Regions from separate parts of the Pseudarthrobacter sp. L19 genome, predicted to be linked through region 1. Evidence: riboswitches for the same ligand, from Rfam matches in the RefSeq annotation. Region 1 holds a riboswitch; each other region holds the start of a gene.
The links. A riboswitch is a leader RNA that binds a small molecule or an ion and turns the genes downstream of it on or off. The one in region 1 is predicted to bind cyclic di-AMP.

Region 1 (9,263 bases):
TGCGACCAGTCGGCACGTTCCAGCACCGCCGCGGCGTCCAGCACCGGGGCCTGGCCGTCCGCGGCACCGGCCTCGGCCGTGAGCTCCTGCAGGATCTCCAGGATCCGTTTGCGCACCACCGGAGCGTCCGGCCGCTGGGCCTCGGCGGAGAGCGCGTTGATAGTGCCGGCGGCCCTCGGAGGCCGGCCCGCCGGGGCGGACGCCCCGCCGGCCGGCTGGCCCACGAGGGAGGGGACGCGTTCGCTGGAGAGCCAGGCGTTGACCAGCCACAGCCATTGCTCCTGCCGAGGCAGGGTCAGCCATTCCAGCTGCTCGGGCTGGACCCAGGCCGAGCTGTCCACGTCGAGCCGGAGCAGCCCGGCCAAGGCGCACAGTTCCACCAGCACCCCGGCTTCCGGGAGCCCGATCCGGAGCGTGTCCGCGAGCCGCTTCATTTCCCGGACGCCGACGCCGCCGCTGCGGAGCGTGACCAGGGGCTGGGTGTGGACGGCGTGCAGCAGTTCGCCGGCGAGCCGGAGGGTCTCGGCGATCGCGCCGAGCGCCGCGTTCCGGCGCAGCGCGGCGCTGGTCAGGCCCAGGTTCGGCACCGGCGGGGCCAGGGCGAAGTGGTCGATCACGTACCCGCCGCGCAGGGCCAGCCCCACGCTGTGCGGCAGTTCCACGTGCGCGGCGTCCAGCGGGACCAGCAGGCCTCGGGCCAGCAGCCAGTCAACTGGCCCGGCGTCGGCTGTCTCGGTCAGCACGGACACGCGGCGCTGCGCCTGCGGAACGGCGCCCATGGCCCAGTTCCCGAACCGGTCCAGCAGCGCGGCGGTCCGGGCCGGGGCGTGGGAGAGCAGGTCCTGCAGCGCCTCGGGCGAGCCGGTCCAGTGCTGCAGGGCGAGGGCGGCGTCCATCGGGGTGTCCGCCGGCGCGATCCCCGCCCCGGACTGGTGCAGCTCGGCCACCAGCTGGACCACCCGCTGCGCGAACGCCGGCTGCAGGCGCACGAGCTCGGTGTAGCTGCGGCCAAGGCCTGCCGGATAGATGCCGATGACATCCTTCAGGCTGCCCACCGGCAGATAGTGGCGTTGCCGTGCCGCCGATGCCGCGGTGCCGTGCGGCGGGTCGGCCCGGTGCACGAGGGCCAGGTCCTGGAGCGAGGCCAGCAGCCGGTCCAGCGCTGCCACGGTGGAGCCCTTGATCAGGCGCTTGAGGGTGGCGGCCGAGGCACTGTGGCCGGTGTCGGCGTTGGTGCACAGGTGCAGCGCCTCCAGCACCTGCATCTGCGGCCGGTTAAGCCGTTCCAAGGCGCGTTGGACGCTGACGCGGCCGCTGGCCCGGGCGGCCAGCGCGGCGAAGTCGGGGACGGCGGGGATCATCAGGTCAGGCCGCGCGGCGAACAGGGCGCGCAGCGACTCGTCGCTGCGCGCCTGCAGGTCCTCGCCGAGCGCGCGGATCTGGGACATGGGGTCTCCGTCAGCCCCTGCCGAGGCCGCGGGCGCGGCGGCGGGCGATGACGGCGTCGAGCACCAGGAGGGCCATCAGCAGGAACGCGGCCGGCAGGCCGTACAGCGCGGCCGAGGTCAGCCAGACCGGCGCCACGGCGTTGCCGGCGGCCAAGGCGATCACCGCGCCGAAGGCGGCCAGGGAAAGGACGGCGACGACGGCGGCGAGGATCAGCAGGGAGCGCCGGAGACGCTGTGGAGTCATGACAGCAACGCTAACAGTCCGCCTGCATCCGCGCCTCAAGCCCTCAAATCTGCCCGGGCACGATAACCTTGAAGGAACAGACCAACACGGTCGGGGCGGTCATACCCTGAACCCGCACATCGGTGCGGATGCGGTGACCGCCGGCCGCGTCCCAGCAGAACGAAGAAGGTTGATTACGTGCCTACCGGCAAGGTCAAGTGGTATGACAAGGAAAAAGGCTTCGGATTCCTCGCGGGCGAGGACGGCCAGGAGGTCTTCTTGCCCAAGTCCGCATTGCCCGAGGGCGTCGTTGAGCTGAAGGCCGGAACCCGGGTTGAGTTCGGCGTGGCCGACGGCCGTAAGGGCGCCCAGGCCCTGGGCCTGCGGGTGCTGGACAAGACTCCGTCGATCGCCAAGGCGAAGCGGCCCAGCGCCAAGGACCTCGCGCCCCTGGTCCAGGACCTGGTGACGGTGCTGGACAACCTCTCCGGCACCCTGTCCGCCGGCAAGTACCCCGAGGGCAACAAGGCGAAGGCTATTGCCGCCGCCCTGCGCAAGGTTGCCGACGAGCTGGACGCGTAGGGTCCGGCCGATGACTGCGGAACCTGAAGAGACCGGCTACCCGGTGCCCGACGCCGGACGGAAGCCGGCGGCCAAGGCGTCCGCCGCCGGAGCGAAGGGCACCAAGTCGGCGGCCAAACCGCGCTACGGCGTGCCCGTGTGGCGTGTGGGCAAGCCCGACGCCTTCCTGGCCGCGTCCGTCGACGTCGCCCGTGCCGCGGTGGAGGGCATCGCCGAGCCCGGGCAGGTAGGCCGCCACCTGGCGGCCAAGAGCGAGGGTGACCGCCTGGTGACCCATTTGTTCGAATCCAAGCTCCCCGGCTACGGCGGCTGGCAGTGGTACGCCGTGCTGACCCGCAACTCCCGCTCCAAGGTTGTGACGGTGGATGAGCTGGGCCTGCTGCCCTCGGAGGACTCCATCCTGGCCCCCGAGTGGGTGCCGTGGGCCGAACGCGTCCGGCCCGAGGACGCCCAGCCCGACGACGGCCACGAGGACGCCGGGGCTGAGCACCGGGACGAGTCCGACGCCGAGGCTGACCATGCCGGCAGCCCCGACGCCTCCCAGGACGACGCAGCGGACGATGACGCTCCCGCTGAGTCCGGGACCGTCGTGACGGACGAACCCGGGGACGAACACGACGAACGCGCAGCGGACGCCCGGTCCGCCGGCGGGACCGACTAGCGGTTTGGCGGCGTTCAGGGCGGAGCAGCGGGAGGACCTTCCATGAGGTCCACCTTCAAATCGCTGCACATCCTGAACTACCGCATCTGGTTCCTCGGGGCCCTGGTCTCGAACATCGGCACCTGGATGCAGCGGACCGCCCAGGACTGGCTGGTCTTCGACCACCTGAGCCACCAGGACGCCGGGGCCATGGGCATCACCATGGCCCTCCAGCTGGGACCCCAGCTGTTCCTCGCCCCGGTCGCCGGCCTGGTGGCCGACCGCTTCAACCGCAAGACCCTCCTGAACCTCACCCAGTCGGCCATGGCGCTGCTGAGCGCCCTGCTGGGCGCGCTGGTGCTCTCGGGGGCGGCGCAGCTCTGGCACGTGTACATTTTCGCCCTGTTGCTGGGCGTCGTCTCGGCCGTCGACGCCCCGGTCCGCCAGACCTTCGTTTCTGAACTGGTCAAGGACGACTACCTGCCCAACGCCGTCGCCCTCAACAGCGCCTCCTTCAACGTCGCCCGGATGATCGGGCCCGCGGTCGCCGGTGTCCTGACCGTCGCGATCGGGCCCGGCTGGGTGTTCCTGGTCAACACCCTGACTTTCGTAGCACTGCTGGCCAGCCTCGCCCGGATCCCGACAGCATCCCTGCGGAAACTCCCCAAGGCGCGTGGCGGCAAGGGCCGGATCCGGGAGGGCCTGCGCTACGTGCGGTACCGGCCGGACATCGTGATCGTCCTCGTGGCGGTCTTCATCGTCGGAACCCTGGGCCTGAACTTCGTGCTGTTCATCGCCGCGATGGTGGGCACCGAGTTCGGCCTGGACGCCGGCGCCTTCGGCCTGATGAACTCGATCATGGCCATCGGCTCGGTCGCCGGGGCCCTGCTCTCCGCCGGCCGGGGCCGCCCGCGGATGCGGATGATCTTCGGGGCCGCCGGGGTCTTCGGCATAACCTCCGGGCTGGCCGCGCTGGCCCCGAACTACTTCTGGTACGGCGTGGCCCTGGTGCCGGTGGGCCTGTGTGCCATCACCATGATGACCAGCGCCAACGGCTACGTGCAGACCACCACGGACCCGGCGATGCGCGGCCGGGTGATGGCCCTGTACATGGCGATCTTCATGGGCGGAACACCCATCGGGGCACCGTTCGTGGGCTGGGTGGCAAACGTCGCCGGCCCGCGCTGGTCCATGGGCGTGGCCGCCGCCGCCGGCGTGGGAGCGGCCCTGATCGGGATGGTCTGGATCATCCGGGCACGCCACCTGCGGATCGCCTTCAACCGGCGGGCCGGCGGCCTGCGCTTTTTCCGGCTGGTGCCCGGCGGGGCGATCGGCACGGCAGACGACGACGGCGTCGTCCGGGCGGTAAACCCCGACGACGCCGCCAGCCGCTAGGCCGCCCCGGAGGGCGGCTGCGGGCCTACTTCGCCAGCTCCGCCACGACGTAGTCGATGCACTCCAGCAGGGCCGACACGTCGTCCGGCTCGATCGCCACGAAGGTCGCGATCCGCAGCTGGTTACGGCCCAGCTTCCGGTACGGCTCGGTGTCGACGATCCCGTTGGCGCGCAGCACCTTGGCGATCGCGGCCGCGTCGACCGACTCGTCGAAGTCGATCGTGGCGATCACGTTGGAGCGGTCCGCCGGATCCGAGACGAACGGGGTGGCAACGCCCGATGCCTCGGCCCAGCGGTAGATCCGTCCGGCGGAGTCGGCGGTGCGTGCCGCGGCGAAGTCCAGGCCGCCGCTGGCGTTGAGCCAGCGCACCTGCGCGTCCAGGGTCACCAGGGTGGCCAACGCGGGGGTGTTATAGGTCTGGTTCAGCCGCGAGTTGTCGATGGCGGTCTGCAGGTCCAGGAAGTCCGGGATCCAGCGGCCGGACGCCTTGACCCGCGCGGCCCGCTCCAGGGCCGCGGGGGAAAACAGGCCGAGCCACAGCCCGCCGTCGGAGGCAAAGTTCTTCTGCGGCGCGAAGTAGTAGACGTCGGACTCGGCGACGTCGACATCCAGGCCGCCGGCGGCGGAGGTCGCGTCGACCAGGACCAGCGAGCCCTCGTCCGCGCCGGCCACCCGACGGACCGGGGCGGCCACACCTGTGGAGGTCTCATTCTGCGGCCAGGCGTAGACGTCCACGCCGGCCTCCGCCCGAGCCTCGGGCCGGGTGCCCGGCTCCGCCTTGATGATCGAGGACTCGGCCAGGAAGGGCGCCTTGTTCGTGGCGGCGGCGAACTTGGAGCCGAACTCGCCGAAGGAGAGGTGCTGTGCCTTGTTCTCTACGAGCCCGAAGCTGGCGATATCCCAGAACGCCGTCGAGCCGCCCACGCCCAGGACCACCTCGTAGCCCTCGGGGGCGCGGAAGAAGTCGCTGAGGCCGGAACGGACCGAGCCCACCAGGTTCTTGACCGGGGCCTGGCGGTGCGAGGTGCCGAGCAGGGTGGCCGAGGCCGATGCCAGGGCCTCCATCTGTTCCGGGCGCACCTTCGAGGGCCCGGCGCCAAACCGGCCGTCCTTGGGAAGAAGGTTCGCGGGGATGGTGATGCTGGTGTCGCTCACAATGGCTCCAATGGTCGGCTGGGTGCGAGAGGTGGCTGGTCGGCCGGTAAGGACCGCTTCCATTCTGCCCGACGGCGGCCCCGGCGCCGGAAAGCGGGCTGTCATAGTCCGGTCAGGAAGCCGGCTCTAAAATTATCCGGAGTAATTCACAATAGGCTAGGCTGTCGGGAGCGTATGGCGGATCCCGGGTGGCCGCGCCCCGCACGTTGTACGGTGGAATGACGCAAGGACGGCGCTCAAGGAGCTGAGCTGGATGACGGATCTGATCGACACTACGGAGATGTATCTTCGGACCATTCTGGAGCTTGAGGAAGAGAACATCGTCGCGCTCCGGGCCCGCATTGCCGAACGACTCCGCCACTCCGGACCCACCGTCTCCCAGACCGTCGGCCGGATGGAACGGGACGGGCTGGTCGTGGTCTCCGGCGACCGCCACCTGGAACTGACTGAGGTGGGCCGGCGGCGCGCCACCGAGGTGATGCGCAAGCACCGCCTCGCCGAACGACTGCTGGCTGACGTGATCGGCCTGGACTGGGCGTACGTCCACGAGGAAGCCTGCCGCTGGGAGCACGTGATGAGCGAACGGGTCGAGCGCCGGATCTTCGAGATGCTCGACCACCCCACGGTCTCCCCTACGGCAACCCCATCCCGGGCCTCGCCGAACTGGGCGGCCTGCCGACGGCGGAACAGGCCGACGGCGTCGTCAACCTCCTGGACGCCATGGCGGGATATGCCGCGGGCTCCCGCATCACCGTGAGCCGGCTTGCCGAACCCATCCAGGTGGAACCCGAACTGCTGGTGCAGCTGGACGAGGGCGGTATCCGGCCCGGCGCCACCGTCTCGCTGGAGCGGGTGGGGGAGTACATCTCCGTCCGCGTCCCGGACATTGAGGGCGCGCTCGAACTGCCGCCCGAGGTTGCCGCCCACGTTTTCGTTACCCGGGGGTAGTGCGACGCGGAAGCATACCGTAAGTGTGCTGTTTACTAGCCCGTCTAGGAGATAACGAAATTATTACTACGGGCCTTAATCCCCTATAGTTATCGACTAGTACCGAGACTAAAGCGTTACCTGATCCGAAGCCGAGCTCTGCCAGCGGATCAGGGTGCGAATCACCTTCTGGCAGAGGCGGGGGAACCACTACCGGCCGGTAATTCCGGCCTCGGGGTGAAGTCCGCTAGCGGCAAGCGAACTCTCTGAGGACACTCTTTCCGGGTGCCTCTCTGCCTGGATGCTTGCGTCGGCGGACCGGGTCTATGAACTCTCTGACCCGAATCCGACAGCTAACTTCGCAGGCTTTTTCAGAGAGGAACCACTTGAGCACGCAGACCGTCCGCGGGCGCCGCCGCGCCGCCGGCCCCGCTCCGGAGCCGCGCCCCGCCGTCGACGTCACCGTCCCGCGCCCCCGCGATGCGCACCGGGACGAGCGCCGCGGCCGGCGCAGTCCGATCCGCCAGGTCGCGGACTTCGCCGCCGTCACCGGAATGGGCCAGAAGGCCGGAATGACCCTGGCCGCCGCCGGCATCGCACTCACCGTGGCCGTCCCGGTGACCGGCCCCGCGCTGGCCGTCGACGCCCCCACCGCGGGGTCCGTCTCCGCCGCGGCCCAGCCCGAGGTCAAGGCCGCCGCAGCCCAGATCGACTTCAACCGCACCGCCGTCACCACCAAGGGTGACCCGGACGGGAAGCTCAAGCAGCTGCTCAGCGCGCAGTCCGTTGGCTCCATCACCCGCGCCGCATCCGCGGGGACGCTCGGCGCCCCGCTGGACACCATGATCACGGCGTCGCCCTTCGGCTACCGGGTCAGCCCCATCACCGGCGCGGTCGGCGAATTCCACCGCGGCCAGGATTACGCCGCGCAGTGCGGCACAGCCGTCCATGCCGCCGCGAGCGGCACCGTAACTTTCTCCGGCTGGCACCCCTACGGGGGCGGCAACCGGATTGTGGTCGACCATGGCAATGGCCTGGAGACCACGTATAACCACTTGTCGTCATCCAGCGTCCACGTCGGCCAAAAGGTCTCCCGTGGCGATGTGATTGCGATGAGCGGAACAACCGGTGCCTCCACCGGCTGCCACCTCCACTTCGAGGTGATGGTCAACGGGGACGTCGTTGATCCGCTGGGCTGGCTCTAAAAGAGCCCACCGCAATGCTCACACTTCCGTGACACGCCGTGATCTGAATGTGACATTGAGTCCGAACTGTTGTACCGTATGAAGCACGCCAACTTCACCGAAGTTGGCGCTCTTGAGTGGATTGCCTAACTCTGCCACCGCTCAAGGTCCGTTCGCATGACATCGTCTGGCAGGGGCGGGGGAACCAATTTTGGTCTTCGCAAGAAGACCTAGGGGTTAAGTCGCAAAGCTTCCCAGGAAGCGGAGCGGCCGGGTGACTCCCATCCGAATCCGACAGCTCACCTCGTAGGCATTGGGAGAGGCTACTTTCGTGTCTTCACGCCACAATGCTGCGCGTTTTCGCGCTGGCGAGGCTCAGTCGAGCCCGCTGATGACCATGCACCGCGTTGCCCTTGCCGGCGCCCGGGATGGTTCACGCAATGCAGTTACTGCTTTTGGCGCGTCTTCGCAGTACACCCTTCGCTAAAGAAACCCGTTTCGGGGCGATCCGGCGTACCCCCAAGATGCCGGAGCGTCCTTAGTCCCGCCTGTTCAAGAGCGCGGACACAAAGGATCACGAAAGAGAGAACTAAATGACTACTCGTGCAACCATTGCACGCCACCGCGCGGAGGTCACCAAGACCAACTCGCTGGCTGTCATTGCCAAGGCCGTCGGCGACAACGCCGGTGGCATGGGTCGCCAGGCTGCGGTTATCGCTGCTGCCTCCGGCCTGGTCCTGACCAGCGGTATCGCGGCCAACGCCGCCGAGACCAACGTTCAGCGCGAATCCACCTCTGCTTCCGCCACCGAGGTTCAGTCCACCGCTCCGGCCACCATCTCGGCGGCCTCCAGCATCGCCATCTCCTACGAGAAGCCTGCTGTGACCACCGCGGCCGCCCCCGTCGTCGAGGCCCCGAAGCCCGTCGTCAAGGTGCAGGAAGCTGACACCACCACCGCCAACACCGCCGCAGCCACCCCGGCCGCCGGCACCGCGGTCAACGCGTCCGTCGCCACCAAGGCTCCGGCCGCCACCAGCGGCATGGGCGCCTCGATCGCCGCCGCCGCTTACGCCCAGATCGGCGTGTCCCAGGACTGCACCATGCTGGCCACCAACGCCCTGGCCGCCGTCGGCATCCACTACCACGGCTGGCCGGCAGGTTACCTGTCCCTGGGCCGCACCGTCAGCGCCGCCGAAGCGCAGCCGGGTGACCTCGCGTACTACCAGAACGGCGGCATGGGCATGGCCCACATCGCCGTTTACGTCGGCAACGGCATGGCCGTCCACGGCGGCTGGAACGGCGGCACCACCGCCCTCTACAGTGTCAACGTCGGTTCCGGCCCGGTCTTCATCCGCGTCGGCGGCTAAGACCCCCGCTTCCCGCGAAGCTTCGAGAAGGACCCCTGCCACCGGCTGGGGTCCTTCTCTGCTGACCGCGTGCCAGCGGTGCAGGAAGCACCGCTGGCACGCGGGCCCAGGATCCGCCACGGATGCCCTGCGGCCCGAAATTCGGTAATCCGGGCCACCCGTGTTTACTCTTGTGGTGTCGATCCTTAGCCTGACCATGCAGAGGGCAGCCGGCCCTCGTGCCACTGGCGGGTGCGGCCGTGAAGAGGGATGCGGATGCGCACACTCGTTCTGAATGCTGGATATGAACCGCTGGCGGTTGTGACCTTCCGCCGGGCGCTGGTGCTCGTGCTGACGGGCAA
Region 2 (9,263 bases), 190 kb from region 1:
CGCTTCCCCCGAGCTGGCCGCTCTGTTGAAGACCTCGACGGCGAAGTGGTCCGGGATCGTATCCGGCGCCACCTCCGCGGCGGACCTGGAGCTCGCCACCGGGACTAATGTCATTGCCCTCGGCGGCTGGAACGGTGGGGATCCGTACCCCACCCTGGCCCAGTTCCAGGCCATGGTGGACCGGGGTGAAATCGGCTACTTCATCGCCGGCGGCGGCATGGGCGGAATGGGCGGCGGCCGGGGCGGAAACTCCGAGGTCGCGGCCTGGGTTGCCGCCAACTACCCGGCGCAGACCGTCGGGTCCACCACCGTCTACAAGCTGGCGGGCTAAGCCATGAGTGCCTCTACCGACCTCACCAGCACCGCGTCCGCCGTCGCCTCCCCCGCCCGACCCGGGCCCGGCGCAGTCCCCGCCCCCGACGCCGCCGGCTCCGGCTCCGGCTCCGGCCAGCGCCCGTCACACTGGCGCGGCGCCCGCCGACAGAACCGCGGGCCGCAGGCCCCAGGACTCCCGCACCAAGCTGCCGTCCCCCGGCGCCAGGCCCTGGTGCACCGGGCAGAACTGGCCGTCCTGCTGGCCGGAACCGCTGTGCTCTACCTCTGGAACCTCGGCGCCTCGGGGTGGGCGAACGCCTTCTACTCCGCGGCGGCGCAGGCAGGGTCGCAGGACTGGACGGCCTGGTTCTTCGGATCCTCCGACGCGGCGAACGCCATCACGGTGGACAAGCCGCCGGCGTCGCTCTGGATCATGGGCCTGTCCGTGCGGATCTTCGGCCTGAGCTCCTGGAGCGTTTTGGTGCCCGAGGCATTGATGGGTGTCGCGACGGTGTGGCTGGTCTACCTGGCCGTCCGCCGGGCCGCGGCACCCGCGACGGCGGATGCCCGGCTGGCGCACCGAGCCGGACTGGTCGCGGGTGCGGTGATGGCTCTGACCCCGGTGGCGGTGCTGATGTTCCGCTTCAACAACCCGGATGCCCTGCTGGTCCTGCTGATGACCGCGGCCGCCTACGCGGTGCTGCGGGCCGTCCAGGACGGCCGGGTGCGCTGGCTGTTGCTGGCCGGGGCGCTGCTGGGCTTCGGGTTCCTGACCAAGCAGCTGCAGGTGCTGCTGGTGGTCCCGGGCTTCGCCGCGGCCTACCTGCTCGCCGGAGCGGCAGGAGTAGGCCGGCGGCTGCTGAACCTGCTGGCGACGGGCGCAGCCATGGTGGCAGCGGCCGGCTGGTGGTTGGCCGCCGTCGAGTTCACCCCGGCGGCGGACCGGCCCTACATCGGCGGCTCGCAGGGCAACTCGATCCTGGAACTGACCCTGGGCTACAACGGCCTGGGCCGGCTCAGCGGGGACGAGACCGGGAGCGTCGGCGGCGGCAACGGCTGGGGCACCCCGGCCTGCTCCGGCTTTTCAACAGCGAGTTCGGCGGGCAGATCGCGTGGCTGTTGCCGTCGGTGCTGCTGCTGGCGGCCGGGCTGCTGTGGCTGGGCCGGCGGGCGCCGCGGACCGACGCCGTCCGCGCCTCCGTGGTGGTCTGGGGCGGCTGGGTGTTGGTCACCGGGCTGACGTTCAGCCTGATGGCCGGCATCATCCACCCGTATTACATGGTGGCGCTGGCCCCGGGGGTCGCCGGGCTGGCGGGCCTGGGGTCGGTGCTGCTGTGGCAGCGGCGGGATCAGCCCGTGGCCGCCGGGACGCTCGCCGCGGCGGTGGCAGCGGCCGGGTTCATGGCCTTCGAGCTGCTGGGCCGCACGCCCGCGTTCGTCCCGTGGCTGCGCTGGCTGGTGCTGGTCGGGGCGCTGGCCGCGGCCGTCGGCGTGATGGTTCCGGCCGTCAGGGTCTTCGCCGGGGGCTCCGCGGGCGGCACCATCAGCCCGCTGACCCCGGCCGGCCCGACGGCGCGGCTGCTGGCGCGAACGACGGCGGGACTCGCCGTCGTCGCGGCCCTTGCCGGTCCCCTGGCGTACTCGCTGGCCACGGCCGCGACGGCCCATTCCGGCTCGATCGTCAGCGCCGGGCCCTCGGTGGGTGGCCGGGCGGGCCTGCCGGCCATGTTCGGCGGCACGGGCGGAGCCATGGGCAACGCGCAGGGCACTCCGTTCGGACGAACCAACGGCACCAACGGCACGGGAACGACTGGCACCGGCCGAGGCCAGGGCTTTGGCCAGGGCGGCGGCATGGGCGGGCTGCTCGGCGCGACCACGCCGTCGTCGGCCCTGGTGGACGCCCTCGAAACGGACGCCGGCCGCTATACCTGGGCGGCCGCCGTCGTCGGATCCAACAACGCCGCCGGCTACCAGCTCGCCACGCAGCTGCCCGTGATGGCCGTGGGCGGGTTCAACGGCACCGACCCCGCACCCACGCTCGAGCAGTTCCAGCAGTACGTCGCCGACGGCCGGATCCACTACTTCATCGCCGGACGCACCATGCAGGGCGAGAGCGGATCCGACGACGCCGCCAGGATCGCCGACTGGGTGGCGGCCACCTACCCCGCCCAGAGCATCGGCGGCACCACGGTGTACCTGCTGTCGAAGTAGCCACCCCGGACGGTCCGCCGTTTCGACGGTTCCCTGCCGCGTAGACGTCACTAAGCGTCGAGCGTGCAGGGAGCCGTCGAAACGGCCCGAAAACCGGACCCCAGCCAGCGCAACTCGGCAACCAGCCACACCGCGGCGTTACCTAAATGTGACATGCGAGAGAAAGTCCGGTATCGTTTTTATGGTGCGGCCATCGATCTGGCCGCATATCCGGGTCTGACGCCAAACTCTGCCGCTTCCCGGATTCCATGGATTGAGGCAGAGACGGGGAACCCAGAGTTCCCGGGCACCTGCATCCATGCACCCCTTGGGGTTAAGCCGACTCGTTGATGATCCGAGCGGCCGGATTTCTCATCCGAACCCGACAGCTAACTCCGTAGGCGTTGAGAGGCGAACATGACTGAACACAAGGCACCCGTGCGCCTAAAAGGCGCTAAACGCACCTCCTCGGCCGATGTCGCGCGCCACCGCGCCGACCCGGCCCAGGGCTCGGCCACCCGAGGCCGCGCCAGCTTTGGCTCCAAGGGCACGCTCACCGCCGTCGCGCTGACCGCGGCCGCCGTGCTGCTGGGCGCCGGCGCCGCAGGCCAGGCCACCGGCACCACCGCCCCGGCCGCGACCGCCACCCAGGCCCCGAGCCTGCAGCTCTCCGATCTGGAACGGCTCGGCAGCTACACCCCGGCCACGGCGCCGGCCAGCGTCGAGGCCCAGGCCTCCAAGGTCACCCCCGAGGCTCCGGCCGCGTCCACCCCCGCTCCGCCCACCCCGGCGCCCGCACCGGCTGCTCCGGCCCCCGCGGCGGCACCCGCCCCGGCCCCGCAGCCGGTAGCCGTGGACGATCCCGCCGGCGCCCAGGCCTACGCCGCCTCGCAGCTGCCGGCCCACGGCTGGGCCCCGAGCGAGATGCAGTGCCTGATGAAGCTCTGGACCCGCGAGTCGGACTGGAAGACCACGGCCACCAACCCGAGCAGCGGTGCGTACGGCGTGGTCCAGTCCCTCCCGGCCGAGAAGATGGCCAGCGCCGGCGCGGACTACATGACCAACTACCGCACCCAGATCAACTGGGGCCTGCAGTACGTGCAGGAACGGTACGGCTCCCCTGCGGCGCCCTGAACTTCCACTACGCGAACAACTGGTACTAAGCCGCTAGAGGCTGCAGCCACTTCGCGCAGAGATAGCAAAGGCACCGGATCTTCTCAGATCCGGTGCCTTTGCTGTGTCCCGGGTAGCCCGGGCGAGTCCTCGACAGGATGCGTAAGGGCGCTACCCGGCGATGCCGTAGAGCCGGTCGCCGGCGTCGCCCAGGCCGGGGACGATGTAGGACTTCTCGTTGAGCTTCTCGTCGATCGAGGCCAGGACGATCGTCACGTTGGCATCGGAGAGCTCTTCCTCCAGCTTGGCCAGGCCCTCGGGGGCGGCCAGCAGGCAGATGCAGGTGACGTCGGAGGCGCCGCGCTTGAAGAGGAACTTGATCGCCTCGCGCAGGGTGCCGCCGGTGGCCAGCATCGGGTCCAGGACGAAGATCTGACGGTCGGTCAGGTCCTCGGGGAGCCGCTCGGCGTAGGTGATGATGTCCAGGGTTTCCTCGTCGCGGGCCATGCCCAGGAAGCCGACCTCCGCGGTGGGGACCAGCTTGGTCATCCCCTCGAGCATGCCGAGGCCGGCGCGGAGGATCGGGACCACCAGCGGGGTGGGCTTGGTGAAGGCCGTACCGATGGTGGTGCTGACCGGGGTCTCGATGGTGACCGGTTCGGTGCGCACGTCACGGGTGGCCTCGTACGCCAGCAGCGTGACCAGCTCTTCGGTGAGCTGGCGGAAGACGGGTGACGGGGTGTTCTTGTCCCGCAGAACGGTGAGCTTATGGGCCACCAGCGGGTGGTCGACAACGAGAGTGCGCATGGGTCAAAACTATCATCCGGACGCTTCGGACCGCCCCCGCCCGCCGGGGGACCCGGCGTCGTCCGCCACCCTGCGAGCAGGCGCGGTTCCGGCGCCGTGGTGCCCGTCCGGCGCCCTCTCCCGCAGGTGCTGGTCATTGTCGAAGGTGGGGGCCGGGCCGGTCCGTTCCCGGTGTCTGATCACATGGAACAGCCGATGCGCCAGGATCACGATGCCCACCCAGCCCAGGCCCAGCGCCCAGCCGAAGATCACGTCGGTCATCCAGTGATGGCCCAGGAAGACCCGGCTCATGCCCATCGCGATGATGAAGAGCGCCCCGGCCGTGATCAATCCCACCCGGGCGATGGTGCGATGGACCTGCAGGCAGGTGAGGTACACCACGAGTGAGATGACCACGGTGGTGTTCAGGGTGTGGCCGCTGGGGAACGACGGCGAGGTCTCGTAGGGCGGGACGGCGTCGGCGAAGTCGGGGCGGGTGCGGCCGATGAGCTTCTTGCCCAGGGAGGTGGCGGTGACGGAGACGGCGGCCGCCCCGCCGATGAGGATCAGCGGGCGCCAAGTCCGGGTCCGCCAGATCAGCAGCGCGGTGAGGATGCTGGCCAGGATGGGCATGCCGATGCCGCCGCCGATGTTGGTGAACCCGGTGACGAACGCATCCAAACCGGGGCTGCGGAGCCGTTCCATGGCGGCGAGCGTGGGCTTGTCCAGGTTGGCCAGGCCGGCGTCGTCCACCACGTTGTCGTAGACCTCGGCGCTGGTCAGGGCCAGCGCCACCACCGCGATGCCGCCCAGCAGCATGGTGATCCACAGCGCGGCGTAGGGCACCACCCATTTGCCCCAGCGCCGCATCAGCCAGCTCTCAGTCCTGGTGCTCACTGCCTTCTCCCGACGTCCGGTGCACCCACGGTGCACAGCTTGCTTAGGATCGAAACTACCATTGAGCCATGACATCGCCCGAGCCCCGCCATGCCGAGTGGATGGGCCTCGCCCTGATCGAGGCGCGGCAGGCCCTCGCCACCGCGGACGTGCCGATCGGAGCCGTGGTGATCGGCCCGGACGGGACCATGCTGGGCACCGGCCGGAACGAGCGGGAGGCCCTCGGGGACCCGACTGCGCACGCCGAGATGGTGGCCATCCGTGAAGCCGCCGCCCGGCTCCGGGAGCGCCGTGCGTCCGAGGGGGCGCGCGACGACGGCTGGCGGCTGGCGGACTGCACCCTGGTGGTGACGCTGGAACCTTGCGCGATGTGCGCCGGCGCGGTGGTGCTGGCCCGAATTCCCCGCGTGGTGTTCGGCGCCTGGGATGAGAAGGCAGGGGCCGCGGGGTCCGTGTTCGACATTCTCCGCGAGCGCCGGCTGAACCACTGGGTGGAGGTCTACGGCGGGGTGCGGGAGCAGGAGTGCGGGGACCTGCTGCGGGACTTCTTCGCGGAGCACCGCGGCGCCTAATCCCTCCCCCTTATTCCTCTCCCTGGTCCCGGCGTCCCCTGGTCCCGCTTTAGCGTTCGGCGGTGGCCGTCGTCGAGGCCCGGAGCGCGTCGATCCTCTTCCGCCGGGAGGCCGGCGCGTCGAGGCTGAAGGCCCGGAAGTCGCCCAGGTCCTCCCGGATCCAGGCCTCCACCTCCACGATCCGACGACTCACCGCGGGCGTCAGGTCCCCGAAGACCCAGGCAGCGATCGCCCCGGCGGACGGGTCGTACTGCCACAGCCCGATGATCCGGCCCCGGTCCAGGATCGGGTGGTCCGGCAGGTCCGCCTGCAGCGCCAGCGAGCTGAGCCCGGCCTTGCGGTGGTCCGCTTCGTCCAGCAGCTCGGCCGCGTTCCGCCGCAGGAGTACCAGCGAATCGGTCCCGGCGAGCAGCTGGATCTGTTCCTCCGCCGGAGCCTGAAAGGCGGCGAGGCGGTCGACGTCGTCGGGCAGCATCCACAGCACCGCACTGTCTTTGCCCGCGTCCCCGGGGAGGGGAACCTCGACGGCGCCCGCGGCGGCGAGCGCCGCGCGGGTCTGCGCCACGGTGAAGCCCGTGAACCACTGGGACTGCTTGGCGGTGGCGCCGCCGGTCCAGCCGAGATAGCGGCGCATCAGCAGGGCACGGACCTCCTCGTCGGTGAGGTCGGAGGCGGGCAGGTCCCAGGCTTCGTAGGCGTACCGCTGCCGGTCCAGGCGCCCGTCCGCGGGAACGCGCCGGATCCGGCCCTCCGCCTGCAGGATTCCCAGCGCCGCGGGGAGCGTGGTGGCGGCGCCCTTCTTCTTCCCGTCCTCCCCCAGGCTCTGGACCGCATCGCCGAGTTCCTCCTTGAGCTGCCGCGGGTCCAGCGCGGTGCCGGCCTCGACGAGGACGTGCCGGACCTGCCCCTCGAGCAGGGTGATCTCGCCGCGGTCCACGCCCAGCCGGGTGAGCACCGCGACGGCGGTCTCCGCGGCGGGGCGGCCCAGGCGCAACGCCCAGGCAAAGTCGTCCATGCCCAGGACGTAGGTGCAGCCGCGCGCCGTCGGCAGTTCCAGGATCCGCTGGGCCTCGACGTCGGCGTCCACCTCGCCGCGGCGGAGGCCGGCGCGGGCGAACAGGGAAAGGTAGGGGTTGGCGCCGCCGACGGAGCGTGCCCAGCCCGCCTGTGCGAGGACTTGCCCGGCGGTTAAGCCGGCCAGCGACCCGTCCAGGCCCTGCCGGTGCCAGGACCAGGCGCGGAGGTTCGCGGCGGTGAAGCTCTCGGGCGGAAGGCTGACCGTGGCTGGCTGGGTGCTCATGCGCCCATTGTCCATCCATGCCGCGGGCGGCGGTACCGGGCGGCTCTTTCCCGATGGCTAAGGCGGGGTGATCCGTGCGGCGCGTTAGCGGCCCAGGATCTCCAGCACGGTACGGGCTGTCGCGTCCCAGCCGGGCAGGTGTTGCCGGGCGTCAAGCGCGTTGGTGCGCCACCGCGCCCGGAGCTCCAGTTCGGTGAGCCAGCGGCTCAACAGGTCTACCAGGGGGCGGGGTCCTCGGCGAGCGCGACGGCGGCGCCCGGCAGCCCGCGGTCGTCCACGTCGTCCGCCGCCGCCTGTTCTCCTGCCTGTAGTCCTGCCTGCGGCGTACCGGCCGTGAGCGCCTCCAACGCCCCGGTCCCCCGTCGGATGATGGCGGGGATGCCGCGAGCGAGGGATTCGGTAATGGCCATGCCGTACGTTTCCGCGCGAGAGATCAGCAGGGTGAGGTCGGTCTGCGCCCATTCGGTTTCCAGGGCGGCCCCGCGGAGCTCCCCGGGGATCCGGACCCGGCCGCCGAGGCCCAGCCGTTCCGTTTCGGCGCGGAGCTGGGCGGCGTACTCGGGGTCCGCAGTGTCCGCCCCTACCAGGGCGGCGGTCCAGTCCAGCTCGGTCAGGCCGGCGAGCGCCTGGAGGAACAACAGCTGGCTCTTGTTCGGCAGCAGCGCGGCCACCATGGCCAGGTGCGGCGGGGTGGACCCGGCCGCCGGGTGCGCGGGGTCGGTCCCGGGCAGCGCGACGGCGACGATCGTGCTGGCGGTGCCGGGCGTGCTGGCGGTGGCGTTGACGTCGAGGCCGTGCCGGGTGCGAAGGTCCGCCGCGGCCGAACTGCTGCTGCAGATCACCCCGGCCGCGGCCGCCATAGCGCGGCGTTCCAGCTCCGGGAACCCGTCCAAGGGCATGTGCAGCAGGATCCACACAGGGTTTCCCGCGTCGGCGGCGGCCTCCAGCTCCTCCGGGGCGCCGCAGGCCAGCAAGCCGTCGATCAGGGTGCCCGTCCCGGGACCGGCCGGTTCCGCGAGGAGGTTTCCCAGCGATTCCCGGTCTGCCGGGCTGCCCACGGGCCAGCCGCCGTCGGCCGTCCTTGTCGAGACGGGCACCCCGAGCGCGCCGAGAGCACGGACCAGGGCGGCGTTGTAGGCGTTGCCGCCGGAGTTGTGGCGGACGTTGCCGGGCAGGATCAGGCGGACGGCGGAGGGCTGCACGGGAGGCTAGCCGGCGTCGAACTCAAGCGAGTAGCTGGCCCAGGCGTCCGGGGTCTCGCGCAGGGTGACGTCGATGCCCGCGAGCTCGCGCCCGTCATCGCCCTCACGGATCTGTGCGGCCACGGCATCGGCGATGTACTGCGCCAGCGCCTCGGTGGTGCTCAGCTTGCCCGCGAAGTCGGGGTGCTCGTCCAGGTTCTTGTAGTTCAGGCCGGACAGGACGGCGCCCAGCACCTCGCCCGCCTCCCCGATGTCCAGGACGATCGCGTCCTGGTTCAGGCTCCGGCGTCGGAAGGTCACCTCGGTGACGAACGTGGCGCCGTGCATGCCCTGAGCGGGGCCGAACGCCGGGCGGGGCAGGCTGTGGGCGATCATGAAGTTGCTTCGGACGGTCAGGCTGAACACGGATTACCTCGTGGTTTCTGTGGTGTGCGGGTATTCGATGACGTGGCAGAGGGCGTCGAGGGTGCCGTCGGAGAGCCGTTGGACGACGCCGGGCAGCTGATCGAAGCGGGAGGTTCCGGTGAGGAAGGCCTCGAAGACGGGGTCGCGGAGCAGGGACACGGCCAGGGTCAGCCGGTCGGCGGTGGTGCGGCGGTGACGGCGGGCGCGCGCGACGACGCCCACCTGGCTGGCGCGGATGGAGAGGCGCCGGGCGTGGAAGTCCTCGCCGAGGGGCAGGCTGATGCTGCGGTCCGCGTACCAGGACATTTCGATGATCTCGCCCTCGTCGCCGACCAGCTGCAGGGCGCGTTCCAGCCCGGCCTGCGAGGCGGAGCAGTGGATGACGATGTCGCAGTCGCCGGCGGCTTCGTCAGGGTGGCTGAACTCGACGCCGAGGGTTTCCGCGAAGGCGCGCTTGGCCGGGTCGATGTCGATCAGCTGCAA
Region 3 (9,263 bases), 1.3 Mb from region 1:
ACCGAGTCCAGCCAGCCCATCATCAGCGAGATCGGGATCATCAGGATCCAGATGATCGCCAGCCAGCCGTTCACGCGCCGCATGAAGACAGGGTCGCCCTGGACCATCGCCCAGAGACTCTTGATCGGGCCCACGCATCCTCCTTGGTGATAACACGGCGGAGCGGACCGCCTCCGGGACCTTATCCACGCAGGCTGGGAGATTGCTGGCAATTTCCCAGCCTGGAAAGCGGAGCTCAGCGGGACCGCAAAGGCCCGGCGGGACTACTCTCAGTCCATGCTGAGATATCCCGGCGCTGCGGGACCCGGGGAGGACCGGGCCGCGTGAGCTTCCTGACCCTGGCGCTGATCGCCGTCGTCGCACTGGCCGGGCCGTTGCTGGCCTTGCCGGTCCGCTGGCATTTGCCGGTGGTGCTCGGGGAACTGCTGGCCGGCATCCTGATCGGAAGGACCGGGCTGGCCCTGGTGGACCCCGGTGACCCCACCTTCAGCCTGCTCGCCAACATCGGGTTCGCCCTGATGATGTTCGTCGCTGGTACCCACGTCCCGGTCCGGGACCCGGTGATCCGGCCGGCCCTGGGGCGCGGGGCGGGCCGGGCGGTGCTGGCCGCCGCGGCAGCCGCGGCCGCAGGCACAGGCCTGGGCCTGCTCTTCGGCACGGGTCACGCCCCGCTCTACGTGGTGCTGCTGGCCTCCTCCTCCGCCGCCCTGGTGCTGCCGATCGTTGACTCGCTGCGGCTGGGCGGCCCGCACGTGGTGGCGATGATGGCGCAGGTGGCCATCGCCGACATCGCCTGCATTGTCGCCCTGCCGCTGGCCCTGGACCCGCCCAACGCGGCCCGCGGCGCCCTCGGGGCCCTCGCCGTGGCCGCGGCCGCCGTCGTGCTCTTCTTCGGCCTGCGCACCCTGGAGCGCCGGGGCACCCGGCAGCGCGTGCACCAGCTCTCCGAACAGCGGAAGTTTGCCCTGGAACTGCGGATCCAGCTGGCGCTGCTCTTCGCCCTGGCGGGCATCGCGAACCTGGGCCGGGTGTCGGTGATGCTGGCGGGCTTCTCCTTCGGCCTGGTGGTCGCGGCCGTCGGGGAACCGCGGCGGCTGGCCCGCCAGCTGTTCGCCGTCAGCGACGGGTTCCTTGGGCCGGTGTTCTTCGTCTGGCTGGGTGCCACCCTGAACCTGCGCGACCTGGCCGGCCGGCCGCAGATGGTGGCGCTGGGCCTGGCGTTGGGGCTGGGGACCGTCGCGCTGCACGCCGGACTCAGGGCGGTGGGCCTGCCGCTGCCGCTGGGAGTCATGTCCGCGGCGCAGCTGGGCATCCCGGTGGCGGCGGCCAGCATCGGCACCCAGCTGAATGTCCTGCTTCCGGGCGAGGACGCGGCCCTGCTGCTGGGGGCGCTGGTCACGATCGTGGCGAGCGCGGTGGCCGGGTCCCGGGCCGCGGGGACGTTCGGGCCGCCGCCCGGGGCCGACACCCGGTAGGCGTGCGACGCCGTCAGTCGCGGAGGGCGATGACCTGGGCGGCGTCGGGGGTATCGGCGATGACCAGCACCCGCGGCGCGCTGATCCCGGCGAGCGCCCCGGCGAGCGTCTGCGGGGAGGCATCGTCTGCGAGCGGGGCGGCATCAGCAGCGGCGGTATCAGGCCTCGCGACGCCGGACGGGAAGGCGTTGGTCGGGACGGCATTGGACGGGAGGACGCTTGCCCGGTGCCACACGGTGACCGGCGCACCGGTCTGTTCCTCGAGGATACGACGGAGCGGTTCAGGGTCGGCGGCGGTGACCAGGATGATCCTTCCGATGCGGGGACGGGCCGCGGGTGCGGTGAACTCCTTGAGGGTCTTGTCCTGCCGCCAGACGGAGAAGTGGTGACCGGAGGCCAGCCCCGCCGCCACCAGCCAGCCCAGCGGGGCGCGGATCCGGTCCACCACACTGCCGCCGGTGACGTCCGCGAGCGCCAACTCGAAGAGCCGGTAGCCAATGACCAGCAGGGCCACCAGCGCCACCGCCGCACTGAGCCCGAAGACGGTCACCAGGTAGACGCGCCGGCCGGGCGTCACGCCCTGCGTTCCGTGCTGCTCCCGGGGCCGCCAGGTCCGCCACCAGACCAGGCCGCCCACGGCGAGCGAACTGATCCCGCCCAGCAGCAGGGTCAGGGCACTCCCTCCGCCGGGACCCTCGCCCCGTGGCGTCTCCGCCAACGGGGACACCGCCAGGGAGAGCGCGGCGTTGAGCACCACGCCGATCCCCGATGCGGCGGCCGCCAGCGCCACCCCCGACGTGATCAGGGTGCCCGCCTGCCTGACCCGGAGCGAACGGCCGCGCGCCGCCGCCCGGTGATACCGCCAGACCAGGGCGCCGACGGCGGTGGCGGCGAGCGCCGCGCCGAGGGGAGACAGCAGGCCGGTCAGCGCCTCGGTCCGGTCGAACGCGAGCCGCAGCAGCACGAACAGCACCGTCCCGGCACCCCCGAGCGCCAGCAGCCCGGCGGCGAGGACGCCCGCCAGCAGCAGGGCCACGTCGGCGAAGCCGCGCCTGAGCTTGCGGGCTCCGCCGCGGAACCAGTGCCACCACCACACCAGCGCTCCCCCGGCGGCCCACACCGTGTTCCCCAGGACGGCCCGCCACCACGGGTCCGCGGCGCCGGTCAGTTCCATCGAGCCGCGCAGGGCGACGTCGAACAGCCCGGAGAGGGCCGCCACCCCCGCGCCCGCCCCGATCGCCAGCCCCGCCGTCGTTCCGATGACCCCCGGTACCTGCGCGAGCGCCAGCGGCCCTTTGGCCGGGTGCCGCCACATCCATCGGTGCCACACCCACACCAGGAACCAGACGATCCCCACAGCGAGGGGCGGGCGCCACTGCGGCTGGGGCTCCGTGACCAGCGACGACGCCGCGGCCAGGAGGGAGGTGGTGGAGATCAGCAGCGACAGCGTATAGAGGGCGCTCACATAGAGACCCCACGACGCCGCCGCACGTTCGTCATCTGCGCCCAGGCGGCCCCACACCAGCCACCAGAGCAACGCAGCCAGCGGCCCGCCAACGAGTGCGAACGCCAGGGACAGCGCCAGCCCGGCGACCCCCTCGCCGGCCAGGACCTGCCCGGCGGTCAGTGCGCGTTCAAGCAGGCCGCCGGCCCCGTTGGCGGCGATCACCACCAGGGCCGCCAGCAGCACGTACACCACCAGCCGGCGTACCTTGGCCTGGGCGGTACCTCCGGCGGGAACCCGGACCGGCGTGGTGGTCATATGACCGGTGTCCCGCCGGTGCAGGCCTGCAGGCTGTAGGGGAGGTCGTCGATGGACCAGCCCGTGCCGGAGCGAACCAGCACGAACACCCCGTTCTCCGTGTACTCGGACGGACCGAAGGGACCCTCCCCGGCGGGGTGAACGATGGAGACCCGCACGGTGGCGGTGGGCCCCCGTTCGGTGGAGCCCACCAGAACCACCCGGGCGGCCTGGACCGTCCCGAAGTAGCCCGTGCAACGGTTCTTGGCGGTCTCGGTCAGGTAGCCCTGCGCCGCCGCCAGGTCACCCTCCACCACGGCCTTGCTGTACTGCTGGACCACGCCGGCGGGAGTGCCCGGGTCCAGCGGTCGCGGCTGTCCGCGCAGCAGCACGGCCACCAGGGCCGCGACGATCAGCAGCACGATGGCCGCGGCGATGCCCACGAGGACCCGGTCCGGCTTCGGCTGGCTCATGCCGACAGTATGAAACGACCACCCGCACCGGTCATGGTGTCTTTGGACCCTTTCAGCCCGGCCGGTCCGCCGCGAGTCTGGGACGACACGCCCTCTGCAGATGGTGGGACCGATGGGGACCTTTACCGCCGCCAGGTTAGCCCCGTTCCTGGCGCTCGCCGCCGTCGCCGTAGCGCTCGTTCTGGGACCCGCGGTGACCGGAGCGGCCGCGGCGGCCGTCACGGGCACCACCACCGCCGCCGGCACCACCGGAGAAGTCCGCACAGACGTGGTCCCCACCGAGATAGTCCGCACCGGCACCACGCCCACCGACGTCGTCGTCGTGGACCGGGCGGGCGTCCTGGACCTCGCCACGCTCCTGCCGGCGGTCCGGGGAATTGAGTTCTACCAGCCCACCAAGGTCGCCGTGTACACCTACAACGGCACGGCCTCGGACAACCTGAACGAGGAGGTGTTGCGCTACGCCCGGGCGGAACACCCGGACTGGATCAGCCCAGACGGGCAGAAGTGGGCTGACGGGCTGTTCATCTTCGCGCTCGACCCGGTGGGCCGCCACGTCGGCACCTACATGGGCGAGGACCGGAAGGTCTCCCCGGGGGCGCGGACGGACATCCAGGACGCCTCCAAGGACCTGCTCCGCGACGCGCAGTGGACGGACGGGACCATCGCCGGCATCCGCCGCGGCGCGGAACTGATCAACCAGCCCTGGTACCGCAGCGCCGCGTTCCTCGTCACGGCGTGGATCGGCGTGGGACTCGCCGCCGCCGGGGCCGCCGCTTGGCTCCTGGTCCGCTGGCGCACCCGGGTGGGGTGCCGCCGGGAGACAGCGAAGGGCGACGCCGCCTACGCCCGGGTGAGCTTGGACCTGCCGGTCACCGAACTCAACGCCGGCACCATCCCCGCCTCCTCCCGCTACGGCGGCACTGTCCTGGAGAAGCACCGCAGTTTCCTCAGCCGGTACGACGCCGCGACGGCGCTCTCCAACCGGGTCCACGCCCTCACCCGCAGGCAGCAGGGGAAGCGCTCCGCTCTGGCGCTGGCGCGGCAGTTCGCGGACGCCGCCGCGGAACTGGATGCCCTGGATGACGTCATCTCGGACGCGAACGCCCTGCTGAACCGGAGCCCGCTCTGGCCCACCGCCTGGGACCGTCAACTCGCGCCCTTCAGGCAGGATCTGGCCGGCATCGAGGACCTCCTCCGCAAGAGCCACAGCGCGGGTGAGTCGGCCACCGCCGCCGCACTACGGTCCTTCCGCGACCGCAGCCAGGGCGACATGGAGGGCTGGACCGCGGACCTCGCGGACGGCGCCCTCGGCCCGGAGGACGCGCTGGACCGGCTCCGGGACGCCCGCACGGAACTGACCGGACTGTTGAACCGGCACGCGGAGACCGTGATCGAGGGCTTCGCCCGCACCGAACGGGAGGCGCGGCTGATGCGCCGGGAGATGGAGCAGGCCCGGTCGGGCACCGGCGGCAGGAAACGGCCCGGCTACGAGCCCAGCATCCTCGGCACCGTCTACCCGTCCGCCTATTTCTTCTCGGTTCCCGCATTCTCGTCCGGCTTCACCACCGGGGTGACAAGTCTCAATTCGGCCCGGGGCGGGACCACGGGATACGGAGTCGGCGGGGGCAGCTTTTCCGGTTCCGGCAGCTCGTCCGGCTTCTAGGAAACCCGTATCGACAACCCCTGGGCAAGCGAGGATCGTTGGCCTTGTCCGTAGTTTCCGTTCCAGACCGAAAGAGGCAGAGCGATGCCTGCTGTCGCTGTTTCCAAGTTGCAGGTGAAGTCCCACAACACACCGGACGAAAAGCGCCGCCCGGACAAGACCGAGGTGGATATCGTCACCCTCGACGACTACACGATCGGCCGTTTCACGTTCCAGCCAGGCTGGCGCTGGTCCGACTGCATCAAGCCCGTGGTCCACACCGAGATGTGCCAGCTCAGCCACGTCGGCTTTTGTGTCTCCGGCCAGCTGACCGTCGAGACCACCGACGGCAACCGGGTGGAGATCGCCGGCGGCCACTCCTACACCATCCCGCCGGGGCACGATGCGTGGGTCGAGGGCGGGGACGCGTTCGTGGGGATCGAATTCGTCAGTGCCGCGGGCTTCGGGAAGCCCGGCGGATAGGACGGATCCTTGCGGAAGATCATCCTGTCCTTCCAGGTCTCCCTCGACGGCTTCATGGAGGGCCCGCACGCGGACATCAGCTGGCACCGGGTGGATGCCGAACTGCATGAGCACTTCAACGACCAGCTGCGCACCATGGGCGCGTTCCTGGACGGCCGGGTCACCTACGAGCTGATGGCCGGGTACTGGCCGACGGCGGACCAGGACCCGGACTGCCCTCCCGCCATCGCGGACTTCGCCGCCATCTGGCGGGAGATGCCCAAGTACGTCTACTCCCGCACGCTGCCGGAGGAGGCCGGCTGGTACACCACGGTGGTGCGCGAGGTCGACGCCGGGCAGGTGCGGGCGCTCAAGGCCGCCCCCGGCGGCGACCTGGCCCTCGGCGGGGCGGAGTTGGCCGATTCCTTCCGCCGGCTCGGGCTGATCGACGAGTACTGGATCTACGTCCACCCGGTACTGGTGGGCCGCGGAACGCCGCTGTTCAAGGCCGCGGACTCCCCACCGGCCTGACGCTGCTGGAGAGCCGGGCGTTCGACAACGGCGTCGTCCTCCTGCGGTACGCGGCAGACAACGACACGGCAGACAGCGTAACCGCAGACAACGAAACCTCTAACAACGAAACCGGCGTCCGGCAGCCGTGAGGGGCTGCCGGGCGCCGGCCCGGTACTGCTGAACGCGCGGGTTACGCCCCGGCGCGGACGAAGGTCACGCTGCCGGTGGCGGTCAGCCAGGACAGCGGGTGCACGATCGTCTGGTTGGAGCCGTTCATGCCGCCGCTGATCGCCTGGCCGTTGCCGGCGTAGATGGCGACGTGGCCGGACTGGACGATCATGTCGCCCGGCTGCGGGTCGGAGACGACCTTGCCGTAATTGAGGAACTGCTGCGGGCCGAGGTCGCCCACGGGGATACCTGCGGCGCCGAGCGCCTTCTCCACCATCGCGGTGCAGTCCTGCGTGATGCCGATCTGGCTGTACGCGGCGGAAAGCATGGCGGCGTTGACGCCACCGGCGGGGGCGGCGGCCGGAGCCGGCGCCGGGGCTGCGGCCTGGACGGCCACCTTCGCCACCGGGGCGGCCGGGGCCTTGGCCACGGGGGCCTTGGCCACCGCGGGCGCGGCGGCAGGGGCCGGAGCCGGGGCCTCGACGACGGGCGCCGGGGTGGTGGCGACGGCCGGGCGGTCGAAGCTGATCTGCACTGCAGAGTCGGCGGTCACCGGGGCGGAAACCTTGCCGGCGACGTCGGCGTGCGAGACGGGTGCGGATTCCCGTTCGGCGGGGACGTTGCCGGCGGCGTTGGCCGCCATGCCGCTGGTCAGGACCAGGCCGGAGGCGGCGAGGACGACGGCAGCCTGCCGGCCCACGGTGCCGGTCGCCGCGGCGAAGGCGGCACCCCGACCGGTGGTTGCGGTGGTGCCGGGGCGCGCGTCAGTAGAGCGTGAAATCATGATGTACCTCTCCCAAAGCCTGCGAGGTGAGCTGTCGGATTCGGATGGGAGACACCCGGCCGCGGGTCCGTCTGGGCGGACACTGCGCGGCTTCACCCCAAGACCCGCCCGTGGGCAGGTCGCGATTGGTTTCCCCGTCTCTGCCAGCTGGTTGCGAGGATGCCCTGGACCGCGGCAGAGTTAGGCAATCGGTCCGGGGGCGCCCGTCTCGGAAACCAACGGGCACCTCTCCACAGTAACGGCCATCCTCCCGAATGTCACATTAAGGTAACGGCGGAGGCGTCCCGGCGGGGTTACGATGATCCCACCATGTCCCGAGCGGAGGGTCCGATGAATCCCCATTGTGTCGCGATCTGCCAGCTGAGCGATCAGCCGCAGGAAGACTTCGACGTGAACACCGAACTGCTGGTTCTCGAGGGGAAGGAGATCCACGTCGCCACCTGGGATGCCGAGCCGCGCGACGGCGGTTTCGACCTGCACGTGCTGAACGACAGGGTGGACGCGCTGGGCTTCATGGTGGTGACGGACTGGGAGTTCCTGGACGGCAAGGCCTACGCCGTCGTGGAGCGCCGGCCCGCCTGAGCACCCTCCGCTTCGCGCGGCCACCATCCCTAGGCTTCGCCGCCCGCTTCCCGTTCGACGCGCTCGACGGCGGCCCTCACGATCTCCGCCGCCCCGCCGTCGGGGCGGCTATCCGCAGTGCCGTTGGCCAGGGCCGCACGGCGCCGGAACCGCGCCCAGTCCCCGGCGCCCTTGCGGAGTTCCCGCAGCGGAGCCAGCAGGGCAGCGCGGCGCAGCCAGGGGTCGGGGTCGCGGAGCCACCGGTCCAGGACGGCCTCGGAGCGGGTCCGGGCCTGCCCGCCCAGCCCGGCAATGAGCGGCCCCACCACGTCCACCGCCAGCGGGTCCGCGAGGTCTGGCAGGTGTGCGCCGCGGAGGAAGCCCTCGATTCGGGTCAGGTCCGAATTGTCCAGGTGCCGCAGGGCCGACTGCAGGAGCACGACAGCGGCCAGGCGGCGCTCGAACACGGGCACGGCCCACAGTTCCGAACTGAGCGCGGTGAGACCGTCCCGGTCCAGTTCCCGGTACCGGCGGAGCGCGTCCCGGACGGTGCCCCGGACGGCGCCAACGGAGGCGCCGTAGACCGAGAGCCCGGGCCCGAAGCGGTCCTGCTCGGCCTCGGCGCGCTGCCAGGAACTCTCGCGCTGCAGTGTCGCGTCTATGAAGTCACCGGCCTCGCTCACCGTCCCATTCTTCCGCACCGGCTGTGAGCCCGCGTCCGGCTAGTGGTCGGGGCTGCGGTACTCCACCAGGACGGTGTCACGCCACTGCCCGGCGAGCGGCCCGCAGGACATCAGGCCGATCCGGCGCCGGGTGCCCACCACGGTGAATCCCAGGCGTTCGTGCAGGGCCAGGGAAGCGGTGTTCTCCGGGAAGATGGTCGACTGGATGGTCCAGATACCGGCCTCTTCGCAGCGGCCGATGAGCGCTGCGAGGAGCCGCGCTCCGTGGCCGCGGCCCCGCGCGGGGCGGCGAGGTAGAGCGAGTGTTCCACCACGCCGCGGTAGACGGGGCGGGAGGTCACCGGCGAGACGGCGGCCCAGCCGAGCACGGCGCCGTCGTCTTCCAGCACCAGGCGGACGTCCGGGAGGCGTCCGGCGTCGAAGCTCTCCCAGGACGGCGGCTCCGCCTCGAAGGTCGCATGGCCGGTGGCGATGCCCTCGGCCCAGATATCCCGGACGGCGGGCCAGTCGGCGGGTGTCAGATCCCTGATCCGGAGGCCCGCCCCGGCGCTCATCCGGCGTCCGCTTCGCCGCTGCGCCCGTGCAGCAATCCCGTGGGAAAACCGAGGAGGACCGGCTCCGGTGCGGTGCAGCAGCCGCCGCCTGCTCCGGCTGGCGCCGGCGTCCCGGCTGCGGCGGGCGTATCGCAGCTGCTGCCGGTGTCCGTGGAGCAAACTCCGGTCTCCGGCAGCTCCAGGTGGACGGTGTCCGCTGCCTCC

Region 2: another riboswitch for cyclic di-AMP. It lies ahead of ACRQ5B_RS03590 (hypothetical protein); the one in region 1 lies ahead of ACRQ5B_RS02740 (peptidoglycan DD-metalloendopeptidase family protein).
Region 3: another riboswitch for cyclic di-AMP. It lies ahead of ACRQ5B_RS13330 (NlpC/P60 family protein); the one in region 1 lies ahead of ACRQ5B_RS02740 (peptidoglycan DD-metalloendopeptidase family protein).

The regions. Positions count from the first base shown of each region.
Region 1 is NZ_CP193935.1:609,599-618,861, reverse strand. Features, by position in the region: gene ACRQ5B_RS02775 (helicase-associated domain-containing protein) at 1-1,448, opposite strand, end outside; gene ACRQ5B_RS02770 (hypothetical protein) at 1,459-1,692, opposite strand; gene ACRQ5B_RS02765 (cold-shock protein) at 1,870-2,253, shown strand; gene ACRQ5B_RS02760 (DUF3027 domain-containing protein) at 2,264-2,914, shown strand; gene ACRQ5B_RS02755 (MFS transporter) at 2,957-4,288, shown strand; gene serC (phosphoserine transaminase) at 4,314-5,444, opposite strand; partial or broken gene ACRQ5B_RS02745 (metal-dependent transcriptional regulator) at 5,698-6,392, shown strand; cyclic di-AMP (ydaO/yuaA leader) riboswitch at 6,522-6,753, shown strand; gene ACRQ5B_RS02740 (peptidoglycan DD-metalloendopeptidase family protein) at 6,758-7,576, shown strand; cyclic di-AMP (ydaO/yuaA leader) riboswitch at 7,724-7,882, shown strand; gene ACRQ5B_RS02735 (NlpC/P60 family protein) at 8,149-8,922, shown strand; partial or broken gene ACRQ5B_RS02730 (HNH endonuclease) at 9,178-9,263, shown strand, end outside.
Region 2 is NZ_CP193935.1:796,607-805,869, forward strand. Features, by position in the region: gene ACRQ5B_RS03580 (ArnT family glycosyltransferase) at 1-331, shown strand, start outside; partial or broken gene ACRQ5B_RS03585 (ArnT family glycosyltransferase) at 335-2,526, shown strand; cyclic di-AMP (ydaO/yuaA leader) riboswitch at 2,742-2,924, shown strand; gene ACRQ5B_RS03590 (hypothetical protein) at 2,923-3,639, shown strand; gene upp (uracil phosphoribosyltransferase) at 3,790-4,425, opposite strand; gene ACRQ5B_RS03600 (phosphatase PAP2 family protein) at 4,438-5,301, opposite strand; gene ACRQ5B_RS03605 (nucleoside deaminase) at 5,370-5,873, shown strand; gene ACRQ5B_RS03610 (DNA glycosylase AlkZ-like family protein) at 5,923-7,173, opposite strand; gene ACRQ5B_RS03615 (hypothetical protein) at 7,258-7,383, opposite strand; gene ACRQ5B_RS03620 (glycosyltransferase) at 7,389-8,375, opposite strand; gene ACRQ5B_RS03625 (6-pyruvoyl trahydropterin synthase family protein) at 8,382-8,780, opposite strand; gene ACRQ5B_RS03630 (dehydrogenase) at 8,784-9,263, opposite strand, start outside.
Region 3 is NZ_CP193935.1:2,784,961-2,794,223, reverse strand. Features, by position in the region: gene ACRQ5B_RS13365 (hypothetical protein) at 1-134, opposite strand, end outside; gene ACRQ5B_RS13360 (cation:proton antiporter) at 324-1,475, shown strand; gene ACRQ5B_RS13355 (DUF5671 domain-containing protein) at 1,489-3,237, opposite strand; gene ACRQ5B_RS13350 (hypothetical protein) at 3,234-3,689, opposite strand; gene ACRQ5B_RS13345 (DUF5129 domain-containing protein) at 3,802-5,355, shown strand; gene ACRQ5B_RS13340 (cupin domain-containing protein) at 5,440-5,817, shown strand; gene ACRQ5B_RS13335 (dihydrofolate reductase family protein) at 5,827-6,327, shown strand; gene ACRQ5B_RS13330 (NlpC/P60 family protein) at 6,500-7,261, opposite strand; cyclic di-AMP (ydaO/yuaA leader) riboswitch at 7,264-7,458, opposite strand; gene ACRQ5B_RS13325 (hypothetical protein) at 7,592-7,843, shown strand; gene ACRQ5B_RS13320 (DNA alkylation repair protein) at 7,873-8,505, opposite strand; partial or broken gene ACRQ5B_RS13315 (GNAT family N-acetyltransferase) at 8,545-9,059, opposite strand; gene ACRQ5B_RS13310 (FAD-dependent oxidoreductase) at 9,056-9,263, opposite strand, start outside.